One region of the Exiguobacterium sp. s142 genome, then DNA from elsewhere that is predicted to be linked to it. Evidence: riboswitches for the same ligand, from Rfam matches in the RefSeq annotation. Region 1 holds a riboswitch; each other region holds the start of a gene.

Region 1 (5,333 bases):
TCGCTTCAATCGGTGACAAGTGACGGCCGAAATCCGCCAAAAACAGCATTGCGTAACCGAATACGAACAGACTGAGCAGACGATGCTCGACTTGTCGCGGGTTACGTAACAAGACGTCGAGCGCGAGATGGCTCAACAAGAAGGCCGGCAGTAAATAGGCGGCCATATAAATAAATAACGCGGTCATGAACAGACCCCTTTCTTGAACAGATACGTCTTTACTTTCTCTATCGGCCGCATCATTTCCTTTTTCGAACAGGCTGACATATCACCGCAAAAAAAAGCGAGCGGATTCGAATCCGCTCGCTCGCATGGTTTATATCGTCTCTTCGATCGCAGTGTCACCTTTGACCAAGTCGATGGCTTTGTTTGCCGCTTCTTGTCGACCGATGACATGGGCCAAGAACGCTGCGACATCCGCCCGCGGAATCTCGCCCGTCGACACGTTGTCGACGTTCACTTTGCCTGTACCGGCATCGTCTGTGAGTGCGCCTGGACGGACGATCGTATAGTCGAGTCCACTCTGTTCGAGCAAACGGTCCGCATGATGTTTTGCCACGTAGTACGGTTTCATCGAATCGGGCCATGCCGAGCGATCTTCCGCTTTCAAGGCACTGAGCATCACGAAGTGCTTGATGTTGCCGTTCGCTTGGGCCGCCTCGACACTTTTCGCTGCACCGTCTAGGTCGATGAGTAACGTTTTGTCGGCTCCCGTGCTGCCGCCCGAACCGGCCGCGAACACGACTGCGTCCATGCCGCTCATCGCTTGCTTCAACGTCTCAACGTCACCTTCTAAGTCTCCGAGAACCGCCTGATAGCCGTTCGCTTTGAACTCGTCTAGCTGCTCTTGTTTCCGCACCATCGCGGTGACTTCGTGCTTCCCATCCTGCTTCAATCGTTCTACGAGTTGCTTTCCAATCTGTCCATTCGCTCCAATTACAAATACGTTCATCTGTCTTCCTCCTCAAATAAAATTCAGAGACAAGCGAAACGCCGTGTGGCCATGGCCACGTCCGGTGCAGAAGCAATGGCCGAGATGACAGCTACGCCGTCAGCCCCGTCACGTCGAATCGCTTCGACGTGTTCAGGCATGATTCCACCAATCCCCACGATTGGCAAATGCTGAAACCGGGCTCGCACTTGCCGAATGAGCATCGTTCCATTCACTTCGGCCGCGTCTTGTTTCGACACAGTCGGATGAATCGGTCCAATTCCGACATAATCGGCGTATCTCGAAGCCGTTGCGGCTTGCTCGATCGAGTGGACTGAGACACCGAGCCACTTCTTTGAACCGATTCGCCGACGAACGACTTCGGCTGCTGCGTCCTCTTGTCCGACATGAACTCCGTCCGCATCGAGTTTGATTGCCAGCTCGACGTCATCATTGACGATGAACGGGACACGGTACTGTCGACAAAGTGTATGCAACGCTCGTGCCATCGCTTCTTTTTTATCCCCATACAGTGGCTCTTTACCTTTTTCGCGAAATTGAAAACATGTCACACCACATTGAAGCGCCGTTTCGACCGTCTGAACGAGATCAAACGTATCCGCTGTGCCGCAGATGAAGTAGAGCTTTAACCGCTCAACGATAGGCGATGGACTCAATGGAAACCACCTCCTTCGGGTGCTTGTTATACGCCCAATGATTTGTCGGTCCATGCCCGCTGCCGATTTGTAATCCGTGGGAGATGGCACTATGGATGAACTGTTTCGCCTTCTGCGCGGCTTCCGTAACGGTATGCCCGTTCGCGAGCTCCGCTGTTAGCGCAGCCGAAAACGTGCAGCCGGTCCCGTGCGTATCTTTCGTCAGCAACCGTGGTGTCACCATTCGAAACGTATCGGTCTTCGTCATGACTAGGTCTTCGGCGAGAGGACCGTCCAAATGACCGCCTTTCAACATGACGACGTTTGCCCCGTAAGACAACAAGCGCTCAGCTGCTTTCATACGATCAGTGAACGTACAAATCGTCAAGCCGGTCAACACTTCAGCTTCAGGGATATTTGGCGTGACGACCGTCGCCATCGGTAACAGCCTCGTCCGTAGCGCGGTGACGGCGTCCCGTTCAAGCAAGGTCGCACCGCCTTTAGCGATCATGACCGGATCGACGACGACATTTTGAAATCGATGCTGCTCGATTGCGTCCGCCACGACGTCAATCAACTCACGATTGAACAGCATCCCGGTCTTGCACGCCGAGATGATAAAGTCTGATCCGACTGCATCAAGCTGGCGTGCGACGAGGTCGGCGGAGACGGCTTCGACACCGTGCACGCCACGCGTGTTTTGAGCCGTCACCGCGGTCACGACACTCGTGCCAAATACGCCTAATTCTTGAAACGTTTTCAAATCGGCTTGGATTCCGGCTCCCCCGCCAGAGTCCGAACCGGCGATGGTCAAGACTTGAGGCCTCATCGCGCGAACACCTCGATTCGGTCGCTCGGCAGGTCAGTTGACGTCATGGTAGCGAGTGCGTTGAGAAAGTGGATTGGGAAATCCCCCGGACCCGTCGCTGCTTCACTCGCCAACTCGCCGCATCGTGCATATCCGGTGAGCGCGGTCGAGGTTGCCGTCATCACGTCCGGTTCAACAGCAAGGAACGCACCGACGACCGCACTGAGTAGACAGCCGGTGCCTGTCGTCTCTGTCATGAGCGGATGACCGCCCAAAATCTCTAGCGTGACCGTACCATCGCTCACGAAATCCGTCGCACCGGTAATCACGACAACACAGCTATATCGGTTCGCTGCTCGTTCAGCGAGTTGTTGCGGATGATGTGTGCCGCTTCCGGCGTCGACCCCTTTCGTCGTCCAACCGGCATCGACAAGCGTGGCGACTTCCCCGGCGTTCCCACGGATGACCGTGACGCGGACGTCTCGCAAAATCCGTTCGACGACGTCGCGGCGGAACGGTGTCGCCCCGACACCGACCGGGTCTAGGACGACAGGGCGGCCCGACTGATTCGCGGCTTGTCCGGCGCGGATCATCGTCGCCTCGGTCATCGTGCCGAGCGTTCCGATGTTCAAGACGAGGGCGTCGCTCACCGTCGCCATGTCTGCCACTTCTTCGATCGCATCGGCCATGACCGGGGACGCACCGATGGCGAGCAATCCGTTCGCCGAGAAGTTGGCCACCACTATGTTTGTGATGTTATGGACGAGCGGTCGCTTCAACCGGACGGCTTCCCATAGATCCGGCCTCATTGTCCCACCTCAAGCGGCAGTTCCCACGATTCGAGTGTCCAGGCCATCTCCCAAAACGCGAGCTCATAGTAGCAACTTTTCAAAAACAGTTGCTGATAGCGAATCCGTTCTGACTCCATCGCTTGTCCCGCCAATTCGTCAAGTCGCTCGATCTGCTCTTCGACGAGTTCACGGAACCATTCCGAACCGTACGTCGCAATCCAAACAGAATAGATCGGATGGTCTGGCTCTGCGTCCTTCAAGCGCTCCCCGATCTCGTAATACACCCAGTAGCATGGAAGAATCGCCGCGAGCACGTCTCCGAGCGTCGGGCCGGCTTGTTGCATATGTAGCGTGTATGCATAAGCCGTCGGAGCTGGTTCGAACGTCGCCCACTCCATGTCACTCACCTCGAGCATCGTAAAAAATTCCCGATGCAACTCGTGCTCCGCCTCGATCGTGTGGAGGGCGTGCGTCAAAAATCGGCTCGCCAGCTCCATCGTCGGGGCAAGTGTAGCGCCCTTCGCCTGTACTTTCGAAAATTGATTCAAGTAGTACGAGTCTTGCATCACGTAATGCCGAAACTTCGCCTCGTCGAGCGTCCCGTCTCCGAGCGCGCGGACGAACGGATGGTGGAAACTCGCCTCAAACAAGGCGTTGGCCTCTTGGCGGATGTGTGCGGTAAATGTCATCGTATTCTCCTCCTTTGTATGAAAAAAGACGCCGCCTCCCATAACGGAAGCGGCGTCGGCCATACACAAAGAGTGTGAGAAAGGACGTTTCGCCCACTTCCCTCCGCTAGCGTGAACTAGATCAGGTTCAAAGGGTCTGGACCTTGTCCATCTCAGCCGCGTCAAGCGACTCCCCTAGTGGCAAACATTATGAAATTCGGTCATCTTCGACCACATCATATCAATCTTTTTGAAAAATGCAAACCCTTTAACGCGAGAAGCGACGGTTGAGCGCGGTCCCAAAATGCGAGAACCGTTCCGTCCCGAGCTTACGACGGTTCGAGGCCGCGAACACGTAATAATCGACCTTCCCCATAAAATAAATCAAGCGCAGTCCTGCGATAAAGAACGTGATGGTCGTGCTGATCGCAAAGCCGACCCCATACCAATCGATCCCGCGCGATAGTAACGACAACGTGAACAAGGCGTTCAATGTGAAGAACGATAGGTTGACGAACAACGCACCACGCCGGTCCTCAAAATAAAGCAAGAGCAGCGTCAGTACGAGAATCATCGCGTTCGCGAACGCGGCGAGCGTCGTCATCCGGAAAATTTGACCGACTTCTTCCGGGACACCAATCCAACCGACGAACACACCCGCCATCAGGATCGCGAACAAGGTGACAACACCTTGACTTCGCCCAAGTCGGATCAATTCATTTTTCAACACCGTCGTCATCGTCTGCTTCGCCTTCTCAATTTGGTGTAACGCCCCGCCATAATTGATCAAGCCGTAAAACGTTCGGTAGCGCTCGTAAAACCTTGTCTCGACAGCGACGACGAACAAGAGCTGGGTCGGGATGATCGTCAAGTACGACCAGAACACAGCCGTGTCATAATACGGATTGAACACGAACGAATCGGCAATCACCATGCGACCTTCACCAAACCAAATGATGAAGTTGGTCACCCAGATCCCAAGCACGTATAACACACCAATCGCGAACAAGTCCGGATACTTATCAAAGTACCGGAAGTATGAAAACTCTCGCGTCGCATACCTGAGCGGAAACGTCCGAAGCATCGCGAAGAATAGCCCGAACAGCGTCACGACCATCCCAACGGTAAAGCCAAACAGAAGCTCGAGGCTCGATGGGTTGACCATGAGACGACTGATCAAATAGACGCTCGCGACTGAAATAACCCCGCCTAGCAAGAAGCTGTAAGCGACCGCTTGATAAAATTTGGCGGCGCTCAAGAACAAGAACATGACCCAGATGACGTTGATGGTCATGAATAAGACGAACAGGACGAGCTTATAGGCGAAACTGAGCGGTGAAATCAGCCAAAACACGCTATACATGACGACGGCAGCGAGAATCGTCACTTTTAACATGCCGGTGAAGACAGGAAAGATCTCATGGGCTTTCTTTTCATAAAACAAATCGGCCACGTATCGCGTGACGACGAGCTGCTGAA
Region 2 (5,333 bases), on a different contig from region 1:
AAACAAAAGAAAAAGAAGTGGTGGCTCTGGCTAGTGCTCGTTCTTCTATTGATTGGTGGCGGGGTTGCCGCGTATGTGGTTGCAGATGAAATGTCACGTGCCGTCGTGCCTGATGTCGTCGGTATGAGCGTCGGTGATGCGACGACTGAACTGGAAGCATCCGGATTCGTCGTTGAGACGACAGACCGAGTGAGTGACAACGTGTCTGAAGGCGACGTGATTTCGCAAAACCCGCAACCTGGACGGAAGCCGAAGCGTGGAACGGTCGTCACCATCGTCGTGTCTGCTGGGAAAGAGACGGTCGAGATGCCTGACGTCGAAGGGTTGTCTCAAACAGCAGCGGAACGAACGTTGAAAGATCTTGATTTCACAGATATTGAAATCCAATCCGAAGCGTCCGAAACGGTCGACAGCGGAGATGTGATTTCGCAGTCGATCACGCCAGGTGAAGAAGTTATCGCGTCGGAAGAGACGGTCACGCTCGTCGTCTCGACCGGTAGCAATAAAATTGAGCTCGCCAATTTGACGGGCTACACGTTCGAAGAGGCGTCAACTTATGCCGAGCAAAACAACTTGAAAATCGTGAAACGCGATGAGTATTCGACGAGCATCCCAGCGAATCAAATCATTCGTCAACTTCCGACGTCAGGGACGGCGGTCGACCCGGGAACGGAACTGACGGTCATCGTCTCACAAGGGGTCGAGCCGACCGACATCTCGATCGAGCGAGAAGTGGACGTCGAAATCGAACCGCCGGCAGAAGGTGACGAGGCGGAGCCGGTCGAAGTCGTCATCCGTACCGTCGATGCCCGTGGTGAGATCGAAGTGTTGCGTGATATGATCACAGAAACGACGACGTATTCCTATACGCTCGTCATTGCTCCGGACGAAGTCGGTACCGCGACGATTGAAGTCGAGGGAGAAGTCGTTCGGACCGATACGGTGACATACGCCCAAGCAAAAGATTCACAATGAAGAGGTGGCGTGCGCGTCACCTCTTTTCTAAGGAGGAAACAGGATGAAAGGAACGATTATTCGCTTGCAAGGTGGATTTTATGATGTCATGACCGAAACGAAAGTTGAAATCAGATGTCGCGCCCGAGGAAACTTCCGGAACCGAAACATTTCGCCCGTCGTCGGGGACGACGTCGATATTCAAGACCAAGGGGACGGGACCGGCTACATCATGGCTGTCGATGAGCGATCGAACCATCTCGTCCGTCCGCCGATCGCCAACATCGATCAGGCGTTTCTGCTCTTTTCCGTGAAAGAGCCGGCGTTCTCGTTTCATTTGCTTGACCGCTTTCTCATTTTGATCGAATCGAAGCAAGTTCACCCGATCATCGTGTTGACGAAGATGGACTTGTTGCTAGAAGCTGAGAAGGAAAAAATTAGTGCGGCGGCAGCGCTATACCGTTCGATCGGCTATCAAGTCATTGAGACGTCGACCGAAGACGGAGCTGGGATCGAGCTCATCCGCAGCGCGTTCAAAGACAAGACGAGCGTATTCGCCGGACAGACCGGCGTCGGGAAGAGTTCGTTGCTGAACGCGGTCGCACCGGAGCTTGAACTCGCGACTGGTAAAATTTCGAAAGCGCTTGGCCGCGGGAAGCATACGACGCGTCACGTCACGCTCATCACACTCGCGGACGGGTTCGTCGCCGATACACCTGGATTCTCGAGTCTTGAGTTCCCGGAAGAACTTGAAGTCGAGGAGATGCGTTGGTGTTTCCCTGAATTCGTCTTGCGGCACGATGACTGTAAATTCCGTGGTTGCGCCCATTTGAACGAGCCAGGTTGTGCCGTCAAAGCGGCGGTCGAGGCCGGAGAAATCGCTTCCACCCGCTATGCGAACTATGTTACGTTTATGGAGGAATTAAAAGATAGACAACGGAGGTACTAACATGATTAAAATCGCACCATCGATCCTGTCGGCCGATTTTGCCAACCTTGAGGCAGAGGTCAAAGCGGTCCAAGAAGCAGGGGCCGATTACATCCATTTTGACGTCATGGACGGTCAGTTCGTGCCGAACATCTCGATTGGACTGCCGGTACTCAAAAGTTTGCGTGACAAGTCGGACATGGTATTAGACGTCCATTTGATGATTGACCAGCCGGAACGGTTCGTCGAGGACTTCGTTCAAGCAGGCGCCGATATCGTCACGGTCCATGTCGAGGCGACAAACCATTTGCATCGCGTATTGCAACAAATCAAAGGAGCCGGCGCCAAGTGTGGTGTCGTCTTGAACCCACATACGCCGTTGTCATCAATCGAGCACGTGCTCGGTGATGTCGATATGGTGTTGCTCATGACCGTGAACCCTGGCTTTGGCGGCCAAGCGTTCATCGAAGCGGTCGTCCCGAAGATTGCGGCGCTCAGCGAGATGCGCCAAGCGCGTCGTCTCGACTTCGAGATCGAGATCGATGGCGGGGTAAATCCTGCGACGGCAAAACTTTGTATCGACGCAGGTGCCGACGTCCTCGTTGCCGGTTCAGCCATCTATAACGAACCGAGCTATAAAGACGCAATCGATAGCATTCGCAACGCGTCTCGTGTATAATCGTCTGTAGAACAACAAATATTGTCGCAAGGGGTGTCACATCTGTGGCTGAGAGGCATGAGCTAACCCTTTGAACCTGTTCCGTTCACACGGACGTAGGGATGTGGCGAAAATGCACGTTGCTACACGATAGCAGCATGGCGTTTACGTCATGCTGCTTTTTGTCGTTCACTCATATCAAGGAGGGAATAAGATGAAACAACGTTTAAAACTACAGGCGCTCATTGAAATCTCGCTGTTCGCCTCGCTCGGACTGATCTTTGACATGCTCATCCCATATCGGTTGCCGCAAGGCGGAGCAGTCAGCTTGGCGATGCTGCCGATTCTCGTGATGGCTTATCGGCATGGATTGAGAGGCGGACTCGCGACAGGCGCGCTCGTCGGGACGCTACAACTGTTATTTGGGGCCTATATCTTCACGCCGGTCCAGTTTTTACTCGACTACACGGTCGCCTACGGCCTCGTCGGAGTCGCCGGCATCTTCGCCGGGCAAGTCAAACAGTCGGCAAAAGACGGCGCCAAGAAAACGCTCACGTTCTATTTGATTCTCGGGGCGTTGATCGGCTCGGCGCTCCGCTACGTTGCGCACGTCGTCTCCGGCATCGTCTTCTTCGCCGAGTATGCGGAAGGACCGGTCGTCTTGTACTCGCTCGGCTATAACTTGACGTATATGTTGCCGTCGTTCCTCGTCTCGGCGGTCGTGATCGTGCTCTTGTTCACGTCGGCGCCGCGTTTCGCGACGCTCGCGACACGGGACATCAGATAATGCGTGTCTTGATTGTGGCTGCGAGCCCGGAAGCGGTCCCTGAGCTTCCTCGGAACGCCGATTACGTCATCGGCGTCGACGGCGGCTATCATACGCTGCTCGACCGTGGGATGAAGCCGGACCTGCTCGTCGGTGACTTTGATTCGTTCACAGGCACCGTGCCGGAGGAAGCTGTCCGTTATCCGTCTGAAAAAGACGTGACCGACCTTGAGATCGCTCTCGAGGCGGCACGAGGGAAAGGGGCGGACGTGATCGACGTGTACGGTGCACTCGGGGGCAGACTCGATATGACGCTCAGCAACGTCGGTCTGCTCGAGGCGTACCCCGAGATGCGGTTGTTCGCAGACGGGCAAGAAGTGCGCCTCGTCGGAAAAGGGGACTATCGTCTCCCGCGTCGTCCTGACCATTACTTGTCGCTCGTACCTTGGAAACGGGCCTCGGTCTCGATTCGTGGCGTCAAGTACCCGCTCGAGAACCATGACGTCGTCAGCCATGAGGCGCTGACGATCTCAAACGAGTGGTCGGCGGAAGAGGCGGATTTGCTCGTTCATAGCGGCAACGTCTTGATTATGTATATAAAGAAATAAACAAAAAAATCCCATCGGCGCATGCCGCTGGGATTTATTTCGTTCGTGTATGGTAATTATACGCGTTCAACGAGACCTGATTTAAGAGCGCGAGCTGAAACCCAAACTCGTTTAGGTTTACCGTCAACGAGAATGCGAACTTTTTGTACGTTTACACCCCAAGTACGTTTTGTCTTGTTGAGTGCGTGCGAACGGTTGTTACCTGACTTAGGTGACTTACCTGTTACGTAGCATTTACGTGCCATGCGTTTCCCCTCCTTTTTTATGTGGGTTCGTCCTAATAGACACTCGTTTATATTAGCATGGGTTTTTTCACGATGCAACTAGAAAATAACCGGATGACAAGAAAAAAACTTGACATTACGGATGAGGATTTTAATAATGAATGAGGGTTGCGGTTACAATTGACCGAGTTTAGGGGCATGTCCTTTTAATAACTAGGTACTTATTGTAGAATATACTGTAGGAATCATTCCGAATAAAGGAGGCTACTCCATATGGCAATTGAAATGAAGACAACATATGGCAATATTGATATCACGAACGACGTGGTCGCGACACTCGCGGGCGGTGCGGCGATGGAATGTTTCGGCGTCGTAGGAATGGCGTCACAAGCTCAACTGAAAGACGGGATCGCAGAACTGCTCAAACGTGAGAATTATGCGCGTGGCGTTGTCGTACGTCAAGATGGAGAAGACGTACATATCGATATGCACATCATCGTGAGCTACGGGACGAAAGTGTCGGAAGTCGCTTACAACGTGCAAAGTCGTGTAAAATACACGCTCGGTGAAACTTTAGGATTAAACGTTTCGTCGGTAAATATATTCGTACAAGGCGTTCGTCTGACGAATGACTGACGAGAACGAAGGAGGATTTGGTGTGGGGTTAAAACGTTTAGATGGATTGGTGTTTGCGCAAATGGTCGCAAACGGTGCAGCCAACTTGAGCCAAAATGCAGATTACGTGGATTCGCTTAACGTCTTCCCGGTCCCAGACGGCGACACGGGAACGAACATGAATTTGACGATGACTTCAGGTGCGAAGGAAGTGGCCGCACTCGACACAGCGAACATCGCTGACGTGTCATCGAAGTTTGCCCGCGGCCTACTTATGGGGGCCCGTGGGAATTCGGGTGTTATTTTGAGCCAATTATTCCGTGGTTTCGGTAAATCGATCGAAGGAAAGACAGAATTGTCGACACTCGACTTTGCCGAGGCACTCAAACGTGGCGTCGACACGGCATACAAGGCGGTTATGAAACCGGTTGAAGGAACGATTTTGACGGTTGCTCGTGAAGCGGCCGACGAAGCGCTCCGTGCCTCTGAGTCGACGAGCGACTTCAATGAGTTCATGGAGCAAGTGATCACGGAAGCGAAAGCGTCGCTCGAGCGGACACCTGATTTGTTGCCGGTCTTA
Region 3 (5,333 bases), on a different contig from region 1:
TCGTCCCGGCGCCGAACGTCACGTCGTGTAGTTTTATCGGGGATGACTTAAAACAATTGGCGATCACGACGGCACGGGAAGGCATGGACGACGAGGCGCTCGCCGCTCATCCGGATGCGGGTTCGGTCTTCAAGATCGATACGGACGTGAAAGGGATGCCACTTTATCGGTTTGGACGTTAAGGAGGGACGGCTATGGTGAAGCGATTGCTCGTGCGAGCGGGAATCGGATTGGCACTAGCGGCGGTGGCTCGGGTCGGGATTCAAAAGATATTGGACGACCGGGCCCGGAAAGAAGACCATACGTATCTTGAACCAAAGTGGGACGAGACGCCGAGTGTGGATGCCGATAAGGATGATGACGAGGTCGGTTTGACGCAACTCGATTCGATTTATCGGGCCGAGTGGCAGGCGAACACGTATCCTCGCTCCGAGGCGGAACGGAAAGCGTTAGAAGAATAACCGGTACGAAGAACATATCCAGAGCTTTTTCTTCGGCCATCGAGGCCTCAGAAAAAGACAAATGGCCGCTAGATGGCGACCGTTTGCGTTGCTCGTTCGATGGCGCCCCGACTCCTGCAGGAAAGCAATCCGACGGAGACCCAGCAGCGACGCGAGTCGCGATGCGGCTCCGGGATTGCCTGCGGAAAGCGTGGGCGCCGGAAGGACGAGCGATAACAATCATGTTAGTCAACAAGAAAACACGCTCCTTTTGAGCGTGTATTTTTGTTGACAACGGACGTGATCCCGTTCATTATCTAAAATGTAATGATTACGATTTAAAGGTGGTATACATCATGAAACGAATTCCGATCACAGTCTTGTCCGGATATTTAGGAAGTGGCAAGACGACGTTGCTCAATCATATGTTGAACAATCGGGATGGTAAAAAATATGCCGTCATCGTCAACGATATGAGCGAGCTGAACATCGATGAGCGATTGATTGACGGAGCAGGTTTTTCACGGACGGACGAGAAGTTGGTGGAGCTGTCTAACGGCTGCATCTGCTGCACGTTGCGAGAAGATTTACTCGAGGCGGTCAGCGAGATTGCGAACGACCGACAGCTCGACGGCATCATCATCGAGTCGTCAGGTATCTCGGAACCGATCCCGGTCGCGCAGACGTTTACATATGCGGATGACGCCTTGGGTATCGACTTGACGAGCCGTGTGTATGTTGACGCGATGGTGACGGTCGTCGACGCATATCGATTTTTAAAAGACTTCAACTCGGGCGAATCGCTGCATGAACGGAAACAGGCTGTCGACACGGGTGACGTCCGGGAAGTCGTCGATTTGCTCGTCGATCAAGTCGAGTTTGCCGACATCATCGTCCTCAACAAGGCGGACCGGGTCACGGAACCGGAACTGCACGAGATCGAAAGTCTGTTGCGCGCGTTAAACCCGGCGGCGCGACTTTTGACAAGTACGTACGGGAACGTATTGTTGTCCGACCTGTTAGACGTGAACTTGTTCGACTTCGACCAGGCGATGCATGCCGCCGGATGGATCCAAGAGCTCGAGACAGACGACCATACCCCTGAAACCGAAGAGTACGGCATCAGTTCGTTCGTCTATCGCCGCCGCCGTCCGTTCCACCCGGAGCGTTTACATGCGTGGATCGAACAGTTCCCGGAAGAAGTCGTCCGGGCGAAAGGTTTTTTATGGATCGCCTCACGGAACGACATCGCTTGCCTGTTCTCCCAAGCGGGGTACGCGTCGACGCTCGAACATGCCGGCCGTTGGCTCGCGACGCTTCCTGACGCGGAACGAAAGCAGATGTTTGCCGCCGAACCAGAGCTTGAGGCCGATTACATCGAACCGTACGGCGACCGCCAGACGGAGCTCGTCTTGATCGGTCACCGAATGGACCGAGTGCGCGTCGAGCTTGAACTTGACGCCTGTCTACTGTCAGACGAAGAAATGGCGTCAGACTGGACAACGTTACGGGATACGCTTCCAGGAAACGGAATCGCGACGTTTTCATGATTTAAACGTTTACAATTCAGAATCGAACGGCTATACTTTTGCTTGCATGAACAACCGCATACATTGGACTACACTAGGGGTGCTTCGGCTGAGATGTGAGCATGGCTCCAATCCCTTATAACTCGATCCAGGTAATACTGGCGTGAGGAAGTGTGGCACTTTTTCTGATGGATTGATGATTGGATAAGTGGCCGCATTCTCATGGATGCGGCTTTTTTGTGTAACCAAATAAGGGGGGAATCATCATGAATCAACAATGTGGAACGAGCCCGATCGTCGGGTTCCGCTTTACGCTAAGCCCGATGACGTCAGAGTTCATACCGGTCATCAAAGGAGCACTCAAAGAAACTGATTTAAGCAACGTCTGGAGGCACACGGACGATGTGTCGACCGTGATTCGCGGTCGGGCCGAGCACGTGTTTGACGTCGCGAAAGCAGTCTTGTCACACGCAACGAAGACAGGGACCCACGTCTCGATGAGTGGAACGTTCTCGGTGGGCTGTCCGGGTGACACGGCCGGGGACAATCTGCTCGACGTAACGACTGAACCTGTGAACGGGCGGGTAGGTGCGCAATACGTCTCTTCACAGTTCGCGCTCTACCCGCTCGGTGATGACGATTACATGGACATCATCTATGAAGAGGTCGATTTCGCGAAAGCACGGGGTGTCTTCAATGACGCGATGCATTATGCTTCAGGAATTCACGGAGACATCGAGCCGGTGTTCGCGTTTTATGAGGCGACGTTCAACCGTGTTCGCGAGAAGTCGAGCCACGTCGTCATGACGGTCACGTTCAGTGTGAACAGTCCGTCACACGAGGGACGCATCGATGCTTAACTCATGGAAGTTGAAAGAAATCGTTTTGTTGTCGATTTTATCGGTCGTCTTTGCCGTCGTCTATTTGGCGTTCGTCCATGTGGGGAACTTGTGGGCCGGCTTGATCGGGCCGATCGCCTATGAATGGATTTTTGGGATTTGGTTCATCGTCTCGATTATTACCGCCTACATCATTCGAAAGCCAGGCGCCGCCTTTTTGTCGGAAGTGCTCGCAGCGTCGATCGAGATGATGATCGGCAATGCGATCGGTCCGCGCATCATCCTCGTCGGCATCATTCAAGGACTCGGCGCCGAAGCGGCGTTCGCACTAACCGGGTATAAGCGGTATGACTTGTGGGTGCTCATGCTCGCCGGATTCGGTGCGGCAGTGACGAGTTTCGCATATACGTACGTCATGGGAGGTCTCAGTGCGCTCAGTCCGACGTACGTGGCTTTGATGTTCGCACTACGGGCGACGAGCGGGATGCTCATCGCAGGGATCGGCGGGAAGATTTTGAGCGACTTGTTGCTTCGAACGGGTGCGCTAGAAGGATATGCCGTCACCCGGCAGAGGAAGGCACATGGTTGAGACCGAGCGTCTGGCGTTTCGTTTCCCGGGAGAAGAACGCGACGTATTGACAGATATCACACTTCGTCTTAAGGACGGCAGGACGCTCATCACCGGGGCGAGCGGGTCGGGGAAGTCGACTTTGTTCGCCTTGTTCAATCGGCTCTACCCGGACAACTGTGATGGGATTGTGACGGGGCGATTGCATCTATTCGGTCGGTCCTATGCCACGTATCGGCCTGGCGAGGTGAATCGCCGCGTCGGGACGGTGTTTCAAGACCCGGACAGCCAGTTCGTCATGCAGACGGTAGAGGAAGAGCTGATTTTCACGCTCGAAAACTTTTCGGTCGCCCGAAGCGAGATGATGGACCGTGTCTCAGCGATTTTGCACGAGTTACATTTGTCCGATTATCGCCACCGCACCATCCATGATTTATCAGGGGGCGAGAAGCAGCAAATCGCCGTCGCCTGTGCCTTGATCGGATGTCCGGAATGGCTCTTACTCGACGAGCCGCTCTCACACCTCGACCCGGCGACGGCACGTCGGTTCGTTCGCTGGCTCGACAAGTCCGCACGGAACGTCAATATCGTCGTCATCGAGCATCGTCCGTACATGTGGGGCGACTTCTTTGACCGGCACCTGGAACTCGTGAACGGAAGGATCGCAGGCGATGGATCGTTCGTCGTTCAACCGGATTATACATTTACGCCGATTGAAACGACACGGGGCACAAACACATTATTTCAGATACCGAAAGTGAATCACAAAAAGTTTCAACTTGCAGCGAGCAAAATCGCAGTGGCCCCCGGGGATGTGATCGCCATCCTCGGTCGGAACGGCAGCGGCAAATCGACGTGGCTAAAAAGCCTGGCGCGGCATCACCGTGAAGTCGGGCTCGTCCCGCAATCCCCGGCGCATTTGTTTGTGACGAGTGACGTGTCGCGGGAACTAGCGTATGGACATAACCGTTCAATCGAGGACATGTTGGCACGCCTCGGGCTTGAACGTCTGCGTGACGCCCATCCACTCTCACTCAGTCACGGTCAAAAACGGAGACTCGCCATCGGGGTGATGCTTCTGTCGGGTAAACAACTGCTCGCGTTTGATGAACCGACGGCCGGTCAAGACGAGGCATCACTTCGAGCGCTCCATGCATTGATGGCTGAACGAGTCCGTGCGGGGCAGACGGTCTTGTTCGTAACGCACGATCTCAGTTTCGCCCGTGCCGCGAGCACGTATTATTTGATGAGTGACGGGAACTTGAGTGGGCCGTACGATGCGTCGATTTGGGACGACTCGGACTTATTGCGGGCCCACGGACTGTTGACGGAGGCGTTTTGATGACGTTTCACGAGATGAACCCGACAATCAAGTTCTTGACCGTGACGTGTCTCATGTTCGGTCTCGCCTTCGTGTACAACCCGTGGACTCCGCTCGTCGTCTTCTTCGGCACAATCGCCCTCCAATTCATCTTTTCCGACGTGAGCTGGAAGCGATGGGAACTGTTCATGATCCCATTTTTACTGACCGCGCTCGGGACGCTTTGGACGACGCTCGTCTTCGGCAGAGAGGCGAGCGGGCAAGTCGTGTTCTCGATCTTCGGCAATGATGTCACCGAGGAGAACGTGTTGTTGGCGGCGACACTTTCGCTTCGGGTCCTCGCCTTTACGGTCCTGTCGCTTCTGTTCACGCTGACGACGGACCCGAAGCGGTTCGTCTACAGTCTGATGCAGCAGGCGAGATTGTCTCCGAACATCGCCTATAGCGTCTTCGTCGGCTTTCGCTTTTTCCCGATTTTAAAGATCGAACTGATGCAGCTCTATGAAACGCATGCCTTACGTGGCGTGCGCCTCGACACCCGGATCGATCACGTGCGGCACATCCCGAAACTCCTAATCCCGCTTCTTGCCGGCGCTATCCGTCAAGCCGAGCGGATCGCGTTCTCGATGGAGGCTC
Region 4 (5,333 bases), on a different contig from region 1:
GTTTTAGGACATCTTAAAACTATCATTTATAGTCAAGGTCGGGAAGACGTTCGCCTCGAGCCAGCTCTGTTCAGGTTGCGGCCATCAACACAAAGACGTGAAACATCTCGGCTTGCGTGAATGGACGTGCCCGAACTGCGGCGCCCACCACGACCGCGACGTGAACGCAGGACTCAATCTCAAACGAGAGGCCGAACGCATCCTGGCCTCTTCAACCGTCGGGACGACGGGGTTAGCCTGATCAGGTTTCGGTCGTTCGACCGGATGACTCAGGAATCCCTCACCTCCAAGCGCAGCGTAGGTGGGGGTAGTTCAACGAAACGAACGCGGAATCGCTCCGGGAGATGGACGTCGACGTCAAGCACGCGTGGGCATGCTACGCGCTCTGTCGAAACAATCAACCGGTCGGCTTTATGATGATTGGGGCCGAGAATAAGGCGGAGCGTTACGTCTGGCTCGACCGGTTTATGATTGATCTGGATGAGCAAGGGAAAGGCATCGGGTCAACATTTTTGCAACTTGCGATTGAGTGGATGCAAGATCGATTTGATGTCGATGACATCGTCCTCAGCCTGCATGCGACGAACGAACCGGCGAAACGATTTTACGCGAAAGGCGGATTCGTCGACAGCGGCTTGATTGATGAAGCGAACGGAGAAGAAATCTGGGTGTATCACGTAAAACAGGGATAACCGTCACAAGTCGGCTGTCCCTGTTTTTGTGATTCTTGTTCAATTATCGCTTCACCGTAAGTGGACGCAACTGTTTGACGCGGGCGAGGACGATCCAGCCGAGGATGGCTCCGGTCACACTCGAGGCGAGGAAGGCCGGGAAGAAGAACAATGCCCCGAACTCGGAGCCCATTAAGATTTTCGCATACGGGACGGCGATGAGCGAGGCAATGACGCCCGTCCCGATGACTTCACCGAGCGCAGCGAAAGCGACCCGGTTCGTCCGCACGTAAAATAGTCCGGCAAGCAAGGCGCCGATCATACCACCTGGGAAGGCGAGCAACGACCCGGTCCCGGTCATGACACGGACGAGTCCGGTCACGAACGCGACGAGGACGGCACCAATCGGACCGACGGTGACGGCGGCGATGACGTTCACCATATGTTGCACCGGATAGGCCCGGGCGACACCGGTCGGGATGGAGATGAACAGGGAGCCGATGATGGCGATGGCGATGAGCATCGCCATCCAAGTGAGTTGTTGAATACGCATGTAGTGTCTCCTTTCAAAATGAAAACGCCACTTCTCCAAGTGGAAAAGTGGCGTGGACAGACAGACGTATCCAAGCCACTTCCCTACGCTGGTATGAGCCAGATCAGGTTCGAAGGGTCCGGCAGTTGCCGTCTCAGCCCGAAGGCTCCCCTAGTGGTCGTTTATTGGTTTGAGTATAGCATAACGTTATTTTGTTGCCTCAATTTTTCGCGGTCGGAAGATGAAATAAATGATAACGCTATACAGGGCGTATAAAAACAGGGAAAACACGAGATTGATGACCCACGGGAGTGTACCCATAAATACGGTGACCGAGGCGTTACGGAACCAGCCGAGTGAAAGACATAGTCCGACAAAGCTGAGCACGATCGTCGTCCAAAAGCTGATATCTGGACGCCTCGACACGCGGCGAACGACTAGACCAATTATGAAGCTGAAGACAGCCGTCGCACCTAAATACATATAGAGTAGCGCATCGACCGGGTATGAATAATAGACAACGTCCATATTATTTCCTCCTAAACGAAGTGTGGTGAAAGGAAGTGAGGTCAGTGAGAGATGCGATCCCATGGCGTGACGAGTCTTACCGTGAACAGTTCGAGCACTGGCTCGATGGCCATGTGCCAGGCGTGACGTGGCGGGTTGTGAAAGATACCGACTTGACATACTTGATGTATGGAGAGTACGGAGCAGACCGTTACTACGCCAAGGCGGTGACAGCAATCAGTGGTGGCGAGGCTGAACTGTCGATGCATCTAGCCGAACGGCATCCGGGACTCGTCCCGGAGGTCATCGCCATTGCCGCGACACGCAACTGGCTACTTATGCGAGACATCGGCGGGGATGCACTTCGTGAATACCCCAAGCACAGTCGGTACAAAGCGGCTGTGCGTCAATATGCGAAACTACAGAGAAAAGAAGCGAATTACATGGATACGCTTTTGGCCTACGGCATCCCGGACCGGCGTCCGGCTCGTCTAAAAGAAGAGATACGGACGTATTTACCCGAGTTATGTACGGGGTTAGATCGAGATAAGGCAGAGGCGGTGCTGGCGCTCCAAGACGAACTCCTCACCATGTGCGACGAGCTCGCGACTGGGCTGCCGATGAGTCTCGAGCACGGCGACTTACATGGCGGCAACATCTTTTGGCGCGAACAGAAGGATGACTTATGTATTCTCGATTGGGGCGATGCGACCGTCACCCATCCGTTCTTCAGCGTCCGTGTGTTTTGGAACGCGCTCTACGACTTGTTGCCAGAAGACGATGAAGTCGCATGGTATGAACAGATTCAGAAGATGCGTACCGTCTACTTGGCTGAGTGGGAAGGTGTGGCGCCTCGGGACGTGCTATGGCGCCATTTGTTGATCGCTGAAGAGCTCGGTTGCGTGTATCGGGCACTGTCGTGGCATGTATATGTTACCAACTATCGGTATGATCCGTCCGAGTCAGCCGATAAACCGGCCCAATGGCTTAACTTGTTCCTCGAGTATCGGGACTTGAAACGTCGCGGTACGTGATCACTCGTTCTTCTCGAGCAGGTTTTCATAATCCGTCTCGTTCCAAAACAGCTGGGCGATCGACTCCGGTGCTTTCAAAATCTCACCGTCTTGGTCGTAGACGATAGCGTAGCCGTTTTCGATCTCAAAGACGATCAAGTCGGCCGTCACTTCCTTGACGCCGTTCCCGGCAATGATGACGTTCTCGATTGGGTCGCGTGCGACTTGAACTCCCCATTCGTCGAGCTCGACGATGAGCGCTGACGTGTAGGCATGGCGGTCGTAAATCGATTGAAACTCGTCTTGCGTCAATGTGACGTCGGTCGGGGGGGCACTCGTCCCGTATTTGCGCTTCTCAATCTCCTCAACGAATTGCGTGAACGACTCTTCTTGCCAAAAGAGTGGTGCGACCGACTCGGGACCGTTGGCGATCTCACCGTCTTCATTCTCATAGACGGTCGCGTACGTGCCGTCGTCGAGCTTGAACGGATAAATATCGGCGTATGTATGATGGATCCCGTCCCCGGCGATGACGACGCGTTCGAACGTCTCACGGAACGGTGTTAGCCCTTGGTTTTCGAGCGCTGCTAACAAGTCTTGGGCAGTCTCGTGTTGGTCAAAGACGTCTTTGAAATCTTCTCGTGTCCATTCGATCGTCGCTTCTTCATCTTGTTCGTTCATATCAGGAGAGACGATTGGTTGCTCGGCTTGATCGGTACAACCTGTCAGCAAGAACGCGCTTAAGCCAAGTAGTCCTAATCGTTTCATAAAACAACCCCCTAGTAAGTTACATTATTTCCCTATTTTACATTAGCGTAGCATGTATGAAATAGGATGAGAACCTGGATACTTTCTCATCTAGGGCAAATGGAATCGCTACCTCGTCTGGTTCAATCCACACAATCTGTACGATTGAACAGGGGAATGTCGACTTTTGGCGAACACATTTAGGAAACTGATTTAAAGGAGAGAGAGAGATGCCAAAACGAAAATTTGCCAATCGTCGTGATTGGGAACGCATATTAAAAAATCGATACGCACAAATGGAGGTGCGGGACGATCGCTTCTCGGGCACCGTCGCCCTCTTTCAAATTGACGCCGTCCGAGCCCCACAATATAAGATGCATCAAGGAAAGGAGTTCATCGTCGCCGACGCAGGTTACGCGTGGCTCCAGTACTTCTCAGAACATGAACCGTTCGGGGTGACCGTCATGTTCGATGACCGGGGCAACATCGTCCAATGGTACATCGATATCGTCGAGGGGATCGGGTATGAGGATGGGATTCCGTACATGGATGACCTCCTGCTCGACATCCTCATCTTCCCGAACGGTGACGTCGTCCGTAAAGACGAGGATGAGTTCGAAGCGGCAGCCAAGTCAGGTGAGCTCACGCCGGAGATGGTCGACCGTGGCTGGCGTGATTTCAAGGCGACGCTCGATCGGATCGAACGCCGCGACTTCGTCTATTTTGATTTAGCGAACGAGCATTACGAGCAGTTGAAGCAAAAGCTTTGAGTCTTCCCGTACTGCTTTTGGTACAGTGAAAGAACAGGGGGGAAGATAGATGAAACAAATTGATCTCGAGAAGTGGCCGCGTAAAAAGCATTATGAGTTTTTCAAGGCGTTTGACGCCCCGCATTTCAACGTGACGGCGAACGTCGACGTGACGAAGCTACATACGTTCGCGAAGACGCGCGGACAGTCATTTTTCAAGCTGTTCTTATACGGCGTGGTGAAGACGGCGAACGCCATCCCTGAACTTAGGTACCGGATGCGCGGTGACGTGGTCGTCGAGCATGATGTCGTCCATCCATCGTTCACCGTCATGATGGATGATGACGTCTTCAATTTCTGTACGGCGACGTATAAAGACGCGTTTCCCGACTTCATGGAGGAAGTGGCCGTGCGGATGAGCGGGGCGAAACGAGAAGTCGTCGTCGGAGATGACGAGCCGGACAGCCTGCTCTATATTACGAGCGTGCCTTGGCTCACGTTCACGAGCATCAGTCACCCGACGAATGACCAACAGCACGATAGCGTTCCGCGGATCGCCTGGGGCAAATTCACGAAAGTTGGCGACCGGATGATGATGCCGCTCTCGGTTCAAGCGCACCACGCGCTCGTCGACGGCGTCCATGTCGGGAAATATTATGAGAAACTGCAGGCGTGGCTCGATGATTTGAGCGACCTTCACGTCAAACAGCCTGAAGAGGTCGGACTCGACGAGGCGATCCGCCTGCGCGAGAACGGAGAGCTCGAGCGGGCGAAGCAGCTGTTGCTCATGCTGTTGCGTCAAGATGAGAAGAATCCACGACTCCACGCGCAATGTGCCTGGTGTTATGACTCGCTCGGCGAAGAGCGTCAAGCCGTCCCGCACTATGAGCGGGCCATCCGACTCGGTCTGAGCGGTCACGAGCTCAGTGAGACGTATATCGGGCTCGGCAGCACGTACCGTGCGCTCGGTCGTTACGAGGATGCCGAACAACTATTTGCTAAGGCGATCGAACAGTTCCCTGACATCGCTGCCTTGAAAGTGTTCCAAGCGATGACGCGTTACAACCTCGGACAGCATCAGGAAGCGACCGGTGCGTTGCTCGAGCTGCTCGCG

What was found. Region 1 has a riboswitch for thiamine pyrophosphate ahead of tenA (thiaminase II). Riboswitches for the same ligand answer to the same signal wherever they lie in the genome.
Region 2: another riboswitch for thiamine pyrophosphate. It lies ahead of thiT (energy-coupled thiamine transporter ThiT); the one in region 1 lies ahead of tenA (thiaminase II).
Region 3: another riboswitch for thiamine pyrophosphate. It lies ahead of KNP77_RS07470 (YkoF family thiamine/hydroxymethylpyrimidine-binding protein); the one in region 1 lies ahead of tenA (thiaminase II).
Region 4: another riboswitch for thiamine pyrophosphate. It lies ahead of thiW (energy coupling factor transporter S component ThiW); the one in region 1 lies ahead of tenA (thiaminase II).

The regions. Positions count from the first base shown of each region.
Region 1 is NZ_JACSMB010000003.1:9,177-14,509, reverse strand. Features, by position in the region: gene KNP77_RS03825 (GGDEF domain-containing protein) at 1-187, opposite strand, end outside; gene KNP77_RS03820 (SDR family oxidoreductase) at 317-952, opposite strand; gene thiE (thiamine phosphate synthase) at 976-1,647, opposite strand; gene thiD (bifunctional hydroxymethylpyrimidine kinase/phosphomethylpyrimidine kinase) at 1,586-2,416, opposite strand; gene thiM (hydroxyethylthiazole kinase) at 2,413-3,204, opposite strand; gene tenA (thiaminase II) at 3,201-3,875, opposite strand; TPP riboswitch at 3,957-4,061, opposite strand; gene pelG (exopolysaccharide Pel transporter PelG) at 4,123-5,333, opposite strand, start outside.
Region 2 is NZ_JACSMB010000001.1:395,984-401,316, reverse strand. Features, by position in the region: gene pknB (Stk1 family PASTA domain-containing Ser/Thr kinase) at 1-975, shown strand, start outside; gene rsgA (ribosome small subunit-dependent GTPase A) at 1,019-1,903, shown strand; gene rpe (ribulose-phosphate 3-epimerase) at 1,905-2,561, shown strand; TPP riboswitch at 2,581-2,680, shown strand; gene thiT (energy-coupled thiamine transporter ThiT) at 2,755-3,327, shown strand; gene KNP77_RS02045 (thiamine diphosphokinase) at 3,327-3,914, shown strand; gene rpmB (50S ribosomal protein L28) at 3,971-4,159, opposite strand; gene KNP77_RS02035 (Asp23/Gls24 family envelope stress response protein) at 4,412-4,774, shown strand; gene KNP77_RS02030 (DAK2 domain-containing protein) at 4,797-5,333, shown strand, end outside.
Region 3 is NZ_JACSMB010000006.1:55,128-60,460, reverse strand. Features, by position in the region: gene KNP77_RS07485 (SMP-30/gluconolactonase/LRE family protein) at 1-182, shown strand, start outside; gene KNP77_RS07480 (hypothetical protein) at 195-461, shown strand; gene KNP77_RS07475 (GTP-binding protein) at 797-1,990, shown strand; TPP riboswitch at 2,056-2,156, shown strand; gene KNP77_RS07470 (YkoF family thiamine/hydroxymethylpyrimidine-binding protein) at 2,236-2,829, shown strand; gene KNP77_RS07465 (ECF transporter S component) at 2,822-3,397, shown strand; gene KNP77_RS07460 (ABC transporter ATP-binding protein) at 3,390-4,718, shown strand; gene KNP77_RS07455 (energy-coupling factor transporter transmembrane component T family protein) at 4,718-5,333, shown strand, end outside.
Region 4 is NZ_JACSMB010000023.1:27,773-33,105, reverse strand. Features, by position in the region: partial or broken gene KNP77_RS14665 (zinc ribbon domain-containing protein) at 29-241, shown strand; partial or broken gene KNP77_RS14660 (GNAT family N-acetyltransferase) at 342-692, shown strand; gene thiW (energy coupling factor transporter S component ThiW) at 736-1,224, opposite strand; TPP riboswitch at 1,288-1,386, opposite strand; gene KNP77_RS14650 (hypothetical protein) at 1,411-1,731, opposite strand; gene KNP77_RS14645 (aminoglycoside phosphotransferase family protein) at 1,776-2,744, shown strand; gene KNP77_RS14640 (hypothetical protein) at 2,745-3,491, opposite strand; gene KNP77_RS14635 (ribonuclease FAU-1 family protein) at 3,701-4,240, shown strand; gene KNP77_RS14630 (tetratricopeptide repeat protein) at 4,290-5,333, shown strand, end outside.